DNA from 4 places in the Tatumella sp. UCD-D_suzukii genome. Region 1 is predicted to be linked to each of the others. Evidence: predicted binding sites of a transcription regulator. Region 1 holds the regulator's gene; each other region holds the start of a gene.

Region 1 (3,205 bases):
GACTTTATCCGTCGTTTTGCCCGGGGGGGTGACGGAGGTGCGTGAGGCTGCCGGCACAAACAGGGTTGAAGCCATTAAAGCGACGGTGATCAACGTTAGCACCAGAAAAACCGAACGCCAGTGATAATGTGCCAGCAGCCAGGAGCCCAGCAACGGGGCCAGTGCCGGTGACAGTGCGACCAGGGGCATGATGGTGGCAAAAATCTTCTGACTACGTGAAGCCGGATAATGGTCCAGCACCAGTGACTGCCAACTGACGGCGGCGGCACAGACACCGATGGCCTGGATAAAACGCAGGGCCAGTAACATCACCGGAGATGTCACCCATAGCATGGCCAGGCAACTGGCCGCGAAAATTCCCAGCCCGCACAGTAATACCGGTTTCCGTCCTGTCACATCAGACAGGGGGCCCCACAGCAACTGACCGCAGGCAAAACCGGCCAGAAACAGGCTCAGGCTGGCGCTGATCACCCCGGCGCTGGTGCCCAGGTCCTGTTTCATTGCACCAAAGGCAGGTAAATACATATCCGTAGCCAGAAAGCCCAGCATACTGAGTAAGGCCAGATAAATTAAAAACAACACCGGATGCCTCATGACATCTCCTCTGATAAAAATTTCGCGCAAAGTGTAAAAGGGTGCATTGCTTGTTGTGAATCGGTAATATTTGAGATTAACGTTTAAAAAATTTGAAAGGTCATTATGTGGTCTGAATATGCACTCGAAGTCGTCGATGCGGTATCAAGGAATGGCAGCTTCAGTGCAGCGGCCAGAGAGCTTCATCGCGTGCCTTCGGCGATCAGTTATACGGTCAGGCAGCTTGAGGAGTGGCTGGCGGTGCCTTTATTTGAGCGTCAGCACCGGGACGTCGTTCTCACTCCGGCAGGTGAACATTTTGTCCGTGAAAGCCGCGGGGTTATCAAAAAAATGCAATCCACCCGTCGGCAATGTCAGCAACTGGCGAATGGCTGGCGGGGGCAGGTAAGCATTGCCGTGGACAGGATTGTTAAACGACAACGTATGCAGCAACTGGTGACCGATTTTTATCGTCATTTCTCTGATATCGAACTGCACATCAGTGAAGAAGTCTTTAACGGGGTATGGGATGCGCTGGCTGATGGCAGGGTGGACATGGCTATCGGTGCAACCCGGGCCGTGCCGGTGACCGGGCGTTTTGATTTCCGTGATATGGGCCACCTGAACTGGCGGTGCATTGTCAGTGCCGACCACCCTCTGGCTAACGGCGGCCCGCCGGGAGAGGAGAGGTTACGTGCCTGGCCCTCACTGATGCTGGAAGATACCTCCCGGGCATTGCCACGACGTATCACCTGGTCGCTGGATAACCAGCGGCGTATGCCGGTGCCGGACTGGCAGACCGGGCTCGACTGCGTGAGGGCCGGGTTATGTGTAGCCATGGTACCTGGCCACCTGGCCAGGCCACTGCTATCCCGGGGGGAAGTCAGGGAATTACAGTTACCTGCACCGTTTCCGGAAAGCCCCTGTTGTGTCAGTTGGGCCGGGGAGCGGAGTTCACCGGCCCTGCGGTGGATTCTGGACTACCTCGGGGATACCGACACACTGAACCAGGAATGGCTGAGGGAATAAAAGGTGTGCTTAACGACGATAATCGACAAAAGGACCATCAATCACCGAGCGACGTTCAATCAGTCGCGGGTTCACCTCAATGGTTTGGGGTTCATCGCGTTTATTGACGATACGATCCAGCAACATTTCCAGGGCTTTTTCACCCAGTTCACGTTTAGGCTGGTGAATAGTGGTCAGCGCCGGGCTGAAGTAACGTGAATTACGTACGTTGTCATAGCCGATCACTGATATATCCTGCGGTACGCGTAATCCCTGTTCGTCAGCCGCACAAATGGCACCCATAGCCATAATATCGCCACCGCAGAACACGGCGGTAGGCAGTTGCGGTTGCGAAAGCAACTGCTGCATCGCCTGATAGCCGGACTCCGGTTCGAAATCACCCTGTACCAGCCATTCATCACGCAGGGTGATACCGGCTTCCTGTAACGCTTTCAAAAAGCCTGACAGGCGTCCGCCGCCGGTGTTGCGTTCCATCTGGCCCGGGATACAGCCGATATCACGATGGCCACGTTCTATCAGGTAGCGTCCGGCCATATATCCGCCCCGGAAGGCATTATCCAGGATGGTGTCGGTAAAGTCCCCACGGGAAACTCCCCAGTCCATAACGACCATCGGAATATTACGGTTCTGTTCCAGCATATCCAGCAGATCCTGTGGGTATTCTGCACACATAACCAGCAGACCATCGACACGCTTTTGTGCCATCATCGACAGATAGGCACGCTGTTTTTTCAGATCATTATCGGCATTGCCGAGGATCAGGGTATAACCGTGCTCAAAGCATTTCTTTTCGATAACTTCGATGATCTCTGCAAAATAAGGAGCTTCCAGAGAGGTCGACAGCAATCCTATGGTCCGGGTGTTATTCACTTTCAGACTTCTGGCGACGGCACTCGGGGAATAATGCAATTCATTAATTGCCTCCCGGACGGCCTTACAGGTGTCTTCCGCAACAAAGCGGGTCTGATTAATGACATGTGAAACAGTGGTGGTGGAAACCCCTGCTCGCTTCGCCACGTCTTTAATAGTTGCCATTCAATTCTTACTCCGGGTTTATCATTATTCTGTGCTGGCTGAGTTAATCGTTTGCGTTTACCCTGACTCCGGCAATCGTTCGTAGTGTAGGGGGGACGATTTACCTGTGACGGGACGATAATAGCGCTTGAAATTTCAGCACGCATCATCGTTGCGCAACGAAGGGCGGCAATTCTAGCAAGGTCAGGACAATAAAACGAGATTTTTGCGCAACAGTGTGGTAATTATAATAATATCCATACAGTTATTGTGCTTATGAGAAGGGGGACGCATTGATACTGATCTTAAACTGGCACTGACCACCACGATTGTTGCTTTATTGATGATTTCTGCATTCAGTTTTACAGCAATTCTGCATTAACCGGGGTCTCCCGGCTTGCGGGAGTGCAGTGCTGTCCCGCAACAGATAATAAAAAAGCCTGAACACTGTTCAGGCTTTTTTATGCTTTCGGCCCGGGAAGGGGCAGTAGCCTGTACTCTCTTAACGAACGGTACTCGGGGTCATTACCCGGCGGGCACCGATGTAGTGGCTCTGCCAGTATTCGTTGCTCAGGGCACTGATTTGAAT
Region 2 (3,205 bases), on a different contig from region 1:
AGTAACGCTTTTGTGACAGCAGCGGCAGACGTTGTTTAACATCTGCCCAGCTGTCCGGATTCGCCCCTTGCATCATGGTCAGCTTGCGGGCATCCATCATATGAGCAAAGCCCATATTATAAGCCGCCAGGGCGAACCAGATACGTTCATCCGGGGGGATCGTCTGTGGAACTTTATCCATCAGTTCCTGTAAATACTGGCTGCCGCCGCGAATACTTTCCGCAGCATCAAGGCGATTAGTGACATTGAGGCTGTCTGCCGTATTACGGGTCAGCATCATCATTCCCCTGACCCCGGTCGGAGAGGTGGCCTGCGGATCCCAGTGGGATTCCTGGTAAGCAACGGCGGCCAGCAGTCGCCAGTCTATCTGGCTGGCGTACTTCCTGAACAGGGGCTGCAATGACGGTAATGTACTATCGATAGCCCGCAGGAACGTCCGGGTATCTACGTAATCAAAATTACCGGTGTGTCCCAGGTATTTCTCATCCAGTCTGGCCAGGGTGCCATCTTCGTTAAGCTGGTTGTAAAAATCCAGCATTGCGGCATTCAGACTGTCATCAGCCGTCTTCGCCATATACCAGTTTACCGGGGCTTCATTGGTTACATCGAAGGCCACGGCCAGTTGCGGATGGATCCGCTGCATCATACCGATAGTGGCTGAGTCACCGATGGTATAGTCCAGTTTTCCGTCAGCCACCTGTTCCAGCATGGCTTGCGGACTCAGTTTCTTTTCAACATGCCAGCTGAGCCCGGGATACTTCTTCGCTTTGAACGCCTCCAGCGTCGAAATAAAGGACGATTCAGAGGGAACGGATAAGGTGCCATGTAAATCATCCAGGCTTTTCGGGCGAGGTTTATTCACCCGGTAAACCAGTTGCTGTGTCGTCATATAATAAGCAGGGCCGCTACGGTAATCACGCTGGCGCTCCGGGTCCCATGCCAGTCCGGCCGCCAGAATATCTGCGCGATGATGATTAAGGTCATCAAACAGACTTTCAATGTTCGGACGTACGGACACTTCCAGCTTCACGCCCAGATAATCTGCAAAGCGTTTAGCCAGCTCGTAATCCATCCCGGTCGGATTTTTGCTGTTCTTTTGCCAGGTCAGAGAAGAGCTTATGGTGCTGACACGTAACACTCCGCGGGATTTGATCTGCGACAGAGTATCTTGTGTCCCTGAATGCCAGGTGATAGCAGGCCATAAAGCGATTGCCAGTAACAAGGTGACAAGACCGATCAAAAGATAATTTAATTTAAAATATTTCAATAAGTTATCTCGTTAATCAGCTCCGGGTTTAGCCTTTTGGCAGGAATGTAACAGAGGGTAAACAGCCCGGAGCGAGGTGCATTCTGAGCAACAAAGCGGCAAAGAGCAACTTTTATAGCAAGAAATGTTTGTTTTTTGACCTCAGGATTATCCGCAGAAATTCAACGCAAACGGTTTCGTAACAGAGGGTTATTCTTTATAATGGCGTCCGTTTTCCCCTGTTGCGCCCAATGAAGCGTCGTCCGGCGTTTCGAAGACGAGAGATCTTTAATGATGGAAATTTTGCGTGGCTCGCCCGCTCTGTCGGCATTTCGTATTAACAAACTCCTGAACAGTTTCAGAAATGCTCACCTGCCCGTCAGCGATATTTATGCTGAATATGTACATTTTGCCGATGTCAGTTCTCCCCTGACCGAGGATGAAAAAAACCGTCTTCAACGTCTTCTTAAATACGGCCCCTCACTGGCGGAGCATGAACCTGCCGGACGTTTACTGCTGGTCACTCCACGTCCCGGGACGATTTCCCCCTGGTCTTCTAAAGCGACAGACATTGCTCATAACTGTGAACTGGCGAAAGTCATCCGTCTGGAAAGAGGGCTGGCGTTCTATATCCAGGCTGAGACGATTTCGGGATCTCAGTGGGCTGAGCTGTCTGCTTTATTACATGACCGGATGATGGAAACGGTTTACACCTCACTGACTCAGGCGGAACAGCTATTTGTTCAGCACCAGCCTCAGCCGGTGAAAGCGGTAGATATTCTCGGTAAGGGCCGTCAGGCACTGGAGGAGGCAAACGCTTCTCTCGGTCTTGCTCTGGCAGAGGATGAAATTGATTACCTGTTGGCAGCGTTTACCGGACTGGGACGCAATCCTAACGATATCGAACTCTATATGTTTGCTCAGGCCAACTCAGAGCACTGCCGCCATAAAATCTTTAATGCGGATTGGGTCATCGATGGCGTAAAACAGCCGAAGTCGCTGTTTAAAATGATTAAAAATACCTTTGAGAAAAACCCTGAGCATGTGCTGTCGGCCTATAAAGATAATGCCGCAGTGATGGAAGGCTCAAAGGTCGGGCGTTTCTATGCCGACGATAAACAGGGTGTTTATGATTTCCATCAGGAAGATGCTCATATCCTGATGAAAGTCGAAACTCACAACCACCCGACAGCGATTTCTCCATGGCCGGGGGCGGCGACCGGCTCCGGGGGGGAAATCCGTGATGAGGGGGCGACCGGACGCGGTGCTAAACCTAAAGCGGGCCTGAGCGGGTTCTCTGTTTCTAACCTGCGTATCCCGGGCTTTGAACAACCCTGGGAGCAGGATTTCGGTAAACCGGACCGTATTGTGACCGCGCTGGACATTATGACCGATGGCCCGTTGGGCGGTGCTGCATTTAATAATGAATTTGGTCGTCCGGCGCTGAACGGTTACTTCCGTACCTACGAAGCCCGGGTGACGAGTCATAACGGCGAAGAGCTGCGAGGCTACCATAAGCCCGTTATGCTGGCCGGGGGGATCGGTAATATCCGTGGTGATCATGTCCAGAAAGGCGAGATCAGCATCGGTGCCAAACTGATCGTATTAGGGGGGCCGGCGATGAATATCGGCCTGGGCGGCGGTGCCGCGTCATCGATGGCTTCCGGCCAGTCAGATGCCGACCTGGATTTTGCGTCTGTTCAGCGTGACAACCCGGAAATGGAGCGCCGCTGTCAGGAAGTGATTGACCGCTGCTGGCAGCTGGGCGAACAGAACCCGATTCTGTTTATCCATGATGTCGGTGCCGGTGGTCTGTCTAACGCGATGCCAGAGCTGGTCAGTGACGGGGGACGCGGTGGTCGTTTCAATCTGCGTGATATCCTGAACGATGAGCCGGGCATGAGTCCGCTGGAAGTCTGGTGTAATGAATCGCAGGAACGTTATGTTTTAGCCGTTTCG
Region 3 (3,205 bases), on a different contig from region 1:
CAATCAGCAGCTCATTGGTCGGGGAAAGATCCAGCCCGCGGGTACAAATTTCTTCAAATTCTTCGCGGTTATAAGCAATTCCGCCCCCGGTGCCACCCATAGTAAAGGATGGGCGGATGATACAAGGGAAGCCAACATCATCAGCTACCTGAAATGCTTCTTCCATCGTATGTGCGATACCTGAACGCGCAGTGTCCAGGCCAATGCTTTTCATCGCTTTATCAAAACGACGGCGATCTTCTGCTTTATCAATCGCATCAGCAGTTGCACCAATCATAGTGACACCGAACTCTTCCAGTACGCCTTGTCTTTCCAGTTCCAGGGCGCAGTTCAGTGCCGTCTGCCCACCCATGGTCGGCAGGACAGCATCCGGACGCTCTTTTTCGATGATTTTGCGCACAACTTCCCAGTTAATCGGCTCAATGTAGGTCGCATCGGCCATTTCCGGGTCGGTCATGATGGTTGCCGGGTTTGAGTTCACCAGAATAACGCGGTAACCCTCTTCACGCAGGGCTTTACACGCCTGTGCACCGGAATAGTCAAATTCACAAGCCTGACCAATAACAATCGGACCGGCACCCAGGATCAGGATGGATTTTATGTCTGTACGTTTTGGCATTGATTAGCTCCTGATTACCGGGTTGCTGAACGGTAGGTATTGATTAACTCGATAAAATGGTCGAACAATGGCGCGGCATCATGCGGCCCCGGGCTCGCTTCCGGGTGTCCCTGGAAGCTGAATGCAGGCTTATCCGTACGATGGATCCCTTGCACGGTATGGTCAAACAGTGACGTATGAGTGACGCGTAAGCACTCCGGCAGGTCTTCTTTATCGACGGCGAAGCCATGGTTCTGCGCAGTGATCATCACGACATTACGGTCCAGATCTTTGACCGGATGGTTTCCGCCGTGGTGTCCCAGTTTCATTTTTACGGTTGACGCACCGCTCGCCAGAGCGAGCAACTGGTGACCGAGACAGATACCAAACACCGGAATTTCTGTGGTCAGGAATTCTTTAATCGCGCTGATGGCATAATCACAAGGCTCCGGGTCCCCCGGTCCGTTAGACAGGAAAATCCCGTCCGGTGCCATTTTCAGGACTTCTTCAGCAGAAGTCTGTGCCGGAACCACGGTCAGGCGGCATCCACGGTCGGTCAGCATACGCAGGATGTTGCTCTTCGCACCGAAATCATAAGCCACCACGTGATACGGCAGTTCACTTTCGTCTTTCGGCGCAGGCAGTTCATCACTCAGCGTCCAGCTCCCCTGTGTCCAGGAATAGCTTTTCTGCGTGGTCACTTCTTTCGCTAAGTCCATCCCTTTCAGTCCCGGGAAGGCTTTCGCCCGGGCTAAGGCCGCAGCCACATCCGGTGCATCACCTGCAATGATACAGCCGTTCTGAGCCCCTTTTTCGCGCAGCAGGCGGGTCAGTTTACGGGTATCAATATCGGCGATAGCGACGATGTTGTGACGGGAAAGATAAGCAGAAAGGTCTTCTTTACTACGGTAATTGCTGGTGATCAGTGGCAGATCGCGGATAACGAGGCCCTGAGCATGAACATGGGATGACTCTTCGTCAGCCGGGTTAGTACCAACATTACCAATATGGGGATAAGTAAGAGTGACAATCTGGCGGGAATAGGAAGGATCAGTAAGAATTTCTTGATAGCCGGTCATTGATGTGTTGAAAACGACTTCTCCGACTGCCGACCCGCTTGCGCCTATGGACCGGCCATGGAACTCGGTTCCGTCTTCCAGAACCAGGATTGCTGACTTAATCAAAACTTCCTCCGGGGAATAAATAGTCACTATACCTGCATATTAATTCATAAGCATCGCCTGAATCAATCCAAAAAACGCTGAATACTCGATTTTCGGCAAATTGGGCGCATTCTAATGAGCAGCGTAACTGATGTCCAGTCTGAAAGCGGATAAAGTTGTTTTTTTTACGCCACTGGGAGTAAAAACCATAAAATAGCCATAAAAAGGCATATATGGAGGGTGAATAAAACGATTGCCTGAAGAAATGTGTCCTCCGACGGAGATTGCTGTGCAATATATGAGCATAAACACTTTTAACAGGGAGAATAAGAAGAAGAAAAGAGCGATAAGAAAGGATAACACCGGGCTAAATTAAAAAACACACCCAAGACCTCAAAATAAAAGAGAGATATAGAATCCCCCTTTAAAATTAAGGCATTACAACAAAGACACTAACCTGGAAAATCAGATATCGTTCAATGAAAGCACATCCCGCATATCATAAAAGCCATTTTTATGATGACTTAGCCATAAAGCAGCCTTTACTGCGCCATTTGCAAAAGTCATACGACTGGAGGCCTTATGGGTAATCTCTACCCGCTCTCCGATATCGGCAAACATTGCAGTATGTTCTCCGACAATATCGCCGGCACGGACTGTCGCAAAACCGATAGTCTGCGGTTTACGCTCACCGGTATGCCCTTCACGACTATAAACAGCATGTTCAGAGAGTGTCCAGTTCATGGCATCAGCAATGGATTCCCCCATCGCCAAAGCTGTACCTGACGGAGCATCGACTTTATGACGATGGTGGGCCTCAGTAATTTCAATATCGCTGTACTCGCCCATAACTTTAGCCGCTTTCTCCAGCAGTTTCAGAACCAGGTTTACACCGACACTGAAATTTGCAGCAAAAACGACCGGGACAGACTCTGCGGTAGCCCGGATAGCCTGTTTACCGGCCTCATCAAATCCGGTCGTGCCTATCACGATAGCTTTATGATGCGCCTGACAGAACTTCAGGTAGTCAGAAGTCGCTTCAGGACGTGTAAAATCGATCAGCACATCGAAGTCATCTTTCACCGCTTCCAGGCTGTCACTGATCAGCACACCGGTTTTGGCACCTCCGGCTAATTCACCGGCATCACAGCCCACCAGAGATGATCCCTGACGCACGACTGCGGCACCCAGGGTAGCCCCTTCAGCCAGCATCGTCGCTTCAATTAATTGACGACCCATTCTTCCGGAAGCTCCGACAACACCTATTCGGATATTACTCATAACTATTCATTCCTGTACATATGCATGCGGAGTCAGGGTAACCAGCCACCAGAGCCAGTACCAGCAAAAAAAAATATCATTAGAATTTCAGGCTTCACCGATAATCTTATCAGTAAAATCAATAGGACGTGAATAGTGTAGCCCGGCAGAATACCGGTAAAAA
Region 4 (3,205 bases), on a different contig from region 1:
ATCGTCTTCCTCGACCGGAAAAATAAACTGTTATTTTCCGGAGATGTGATTTTCAAAGGCGGGGTGGGCCGAAGTGATTTTCCACAGGGCGATCATCAGCAGTTAATGACTTCGATAGGAGAAAAACTTTTACCCTTAGGGGATAACATTACTTTTATCCCCGGGCATGGGCCGTCATCCACGCTGGGGATAGAACGTATCACTAATCCGTTTTTACAGTGAATTCCCGCGCCAGCGCTGACTGTTTCGGAAAATGCCCCACAAAAAAGCCATCCGTCGGGATGGCTTTTTTCATGCACAGAGATCAATTACAACACGGCGATAATTGATTCACAGAGTACGGACATATTATCAGGCGTCATTCCGGCAATATTGATGCGACCTGAGTCAACGGCATAGATAGCATAGTCATTGCGCAGGCGGTGTACCTGTTCAGTGGTCAGTCCGCTATAAGAGAACATACCACTTTGCTGATGAATAAACCCGAAGTCCTTACTCGCGCCTTTCTCTGTCAGGGTATTCACAAACAGCTGACGCATACGCTGAATACGCTGACGCATGTCCGATAATTCCTGTTCCCACAGTGTTCTCAGGGTATCGTCACCCAGGATCGTCGCGACCACCGCCGCACCGTGTGACGGCGGGTTAGAATAGTTTGCACGAATTGCAAACTTCACCTGGCTGAATGCGGCAGTAGCGATATCTGCATTTTCTGCCACCAGCGTGAAAGCACCTACACGTTCGTTATACAGTCCGAAGTTTTTGGAATAGGAACTGCACACCATAAGCTCTTTGTGCTGCCTGGCAAAGATACGCAGCCCCTCAGCATCTTCATCCAGTCCGCGTCCGAACCCCTGATAGGCAAAATCGAATAAAGGTAACCAGCCACGGGAAACAGACAGATCTGCCAGCTGCTGCCATTGCTCCGGCGTCGGGTCAATCCCGGTAGGGTTATGACAGCATCCGTGGAACAGGACGACATCGCCGGCAACGGCCTGTTCCAGAGAATTCAGCATGGCCGGGAAGTCCAGCTGGTGGGTTGCCGCGTCATAGTAATCATAATGACAGACTTCCAGCCCGCTGGCAGTGAAAATACTTTTGTGGTTTGGCCAGCTTGGGTTGCTTACCCAGATACGTTTAACGTTAGTCTGGCGGGTCAGGAAGTCAGCCGCCACGCGCAGTGCTCCGGTGCCTCCCGGTGTCTGCGCCGTGCAGGCACGCTTTTCGGTGATAATCGGGTTCTCTTTGCCGAACAACAGCTCCTGAGTCAGTCGGGCAAATTCCGGATAGCCATCAATACTGAGATAGCTTTTCGTCGTTTCATTTTCCAGCAGGAATTGCTCAGCTTTTTTTACACTGGTCAGAATAGTGGTTTTGCTGGTCTCATCTTTATAAACACCGATACCCAGATTAATTTTGTCAGGCCGGTTATCCGCCCGGAAAAGATCGGCCAGTCCCAGAATAGGGTCGGCAGGTGCAGCAGAAATTGATTCAAACATGAGTGAGATCCGATTGATAAATATAAACGTTTGCGCGTAAATCCAAGGTTATCCCGATAGACGGAAATTGCCAACAGTTGTTTGGGAATTTTATCCGCGGGGGATCAAAGTTTTACAATGAGCCGGGCTCAGAAATCGCAGGGGAGTTGCGGACGGATCAAACGGGGGAGAATAACAGGGGCTAAAAAAAGAAAACGGGGTCAGAAGACCCCGTTTCAGGACTAAACCGGCATGGATTAGAACTGGTAAACCAGACCTACAGCAGCGATGTTGTCAGTCGCCAGACCCAGTTTGTTGTTGTCATTCAGCTGGTTGATTTTGTAATCAACATAGGTAGACATGTTTTTGTTGAAGTAGTAAGTCGCACCCACTTCAATGTATTTAACCAGGTCGACATCGCCAAGGTTCCCGATGTCTTTACCTTTAGTCTGGACGTATGCCAGAGAAGGACGCAGACCGAAATCGAACTGATACTGAGCAACCAGCTCAATATCCTGAGTTTTGTCAGCGAAACCGGAGACTGAATTACCGTTAATTGTACCTGAGACAGGTGTTGCGTTCAGGCCTTCAGCATAGGTTGCTGCCAGGTAAACGTTGTTTGCATCATACTTCAGGCCGGTCGCCCACACCTGAGCGCGGTCGCCTTTACCCAGAGCGGCTGCATTTTGCTTAGCGGTACGGTCCTGAGAAGAGAATGCACCTGTTACTGCTACGCCGATTGGAGAGGTATAGCTGGTAGAGATACCGTAGCCGTCACCGTTAGCACGCTGAACTTCTGAACGGTCGTTTTTGCCCTGGTACTGAACGGCGAAATCCCAGCCATCAACCAGACCAAAGAAGTTGGTGTTACGGTAGGTCGCAACACCGGTAGCACGACCGGTCATGGTGTCGGTGTAACCGAAATCACCACCGAATTCTGGCAGCATATCGGTCCAGCCCAGAACGTCGTATGCGACAGCGTAGTTACGACCGTAGTCGAATGAACCATACTGACCTGCTTTCAGACCGGCAAAGCCCAGACGGGTATGAACACCGGTATTCGCGTCACTACCTTCTGAGTTATTTGCTGGCAGGGCGTATTCCCACTGGCCATAACCGGTCAGCCAGTTGTTGATCTGACTTTCACCTTTGAAACCCAGGCGGGCATAAGATTGGTCGCCATCGTTACCGGTATCTTTTGAAAAGTAGTGCACTCCGTCGACTTTACCGTACAGATCCACCGTGTTGCCGTCTTTATTATAAATTTCTGCGGCATTAGCTGCGCCTGCAACTAACAGAGCCGGGATCATAACTGCTAAAATGTTGCGCTTCATCATTTATTACCCTCGTTGGAGTTTATTAGAGACTACTCTCACTTCTGTCAATAATTCTTTACGAAACCATTGATGAAGTTTGGTGTCCTTATGTGTCTGAGGCATCTTTCCATTCATACGGTGCTATTTCTAGCGCGAATATGCTACAAAACCATAGTTCTGGTTTCAAATAGAAAATATGTGTTTCTGAATGTAAAAAACGGGGAACTTTATGAGATGAATCAATATTTCATAAAGTAATAAAGCCGGCATTTGCCGGCTTTATTATCTATATGAAATTGTTATTGATTAATTGACATTTAGAAATTGGCGTTACGTGGAGTCCGCGGGAAAGGGATAACATCTCTTACATTTTGTACACCGGTGACATAGGCGATTAAACGTTCGAAGCCT

Evidence for each region. Region 1 encodes PurR, which represses purine synthesis genes. Its sites were predicted from a motif close to CANGCAAACGTTTGCNTG; they were not measured.
Region 2: purL (phosphoribosylformylglycinamidine synthase) is a predicted target of PurR. The motif match lies at 1,431-1,448, and genes of this name have one in related genera.
Region 3: carA (glutamine-hydrolyzing carbamoyl-phosphate synthase small subunit) is a predicted target of PurR. The motif match lies at 2,004-2,021, and genes of this name have one in related genera.
Region 4: CG67_RS10135 (amino acid aminotransferase) is a predicted target of PurR. The motif match lies at 1,519-1,536, and genes of this name have one in related genera.

Annotation. Positions count from the first base shown of each region.
Region 1 is NZ_JFJX01000012.1:252,557-255,761, forward strand. It holds gene punC (purine nucleoside transporter PunC) at 1-594, opposite strand, end outside; gene punR (DNA-binding transcriptional activator PunR) at 700-1,602, shown strand; gene purR (HTH-type transcriptional repressor PurR) at 1,612-2,637, opposite strand; gene CG67_RS18775 (YnhF family membrane protein) at 2,909-2,998, shown strand; gene CG67_RS05265 (C40 family peptidase) at 3,119-3,205, opposite strand, start outside.
Region 2 is NZ_JFJX01000064.1:178,762-181,966, reverse strand. It holds gene mltF (membrane-bound lytic murein transglycosylase MltF) at 1-1,267, opposite strand, end outside; gene purL (phosphoribosylformylglycinamidine synthase) at 1,538-3,205, shown strand, end outside.
Region 3 is NZ_JFJX01000001.1:292,183-295,387, reverse strand. It holds gene carB (carbamoyl-phosphate synthase large subunit) at 1-619, opposite strand, end outside; gene carA (glutamine-hydrolyzing carbamoyl-phosphate synthase small subunit) at 634-1,782, opposite strand; gene dapB (4-hydroxy-tetrahydrodipicolinate reductase) at 2,227-3,042, opposite strand.
Region 4 is NZ_JFJX01000053.1:42,464-45,668, reverse strand. It holds gene CG67_RS10140 (MBL fold metallo-hydrolase) at 1-222, shown strand, start outside; gene CG67_RS10135 (amino acid aminotransferase) at 309-1,499, opposite strand; gene ompC (porin OmpC) at 1,736-2,815, opposite strand; gene asnS (asparagine--tRNA ligase) at 3,112-3,205, opposite strand, start outside.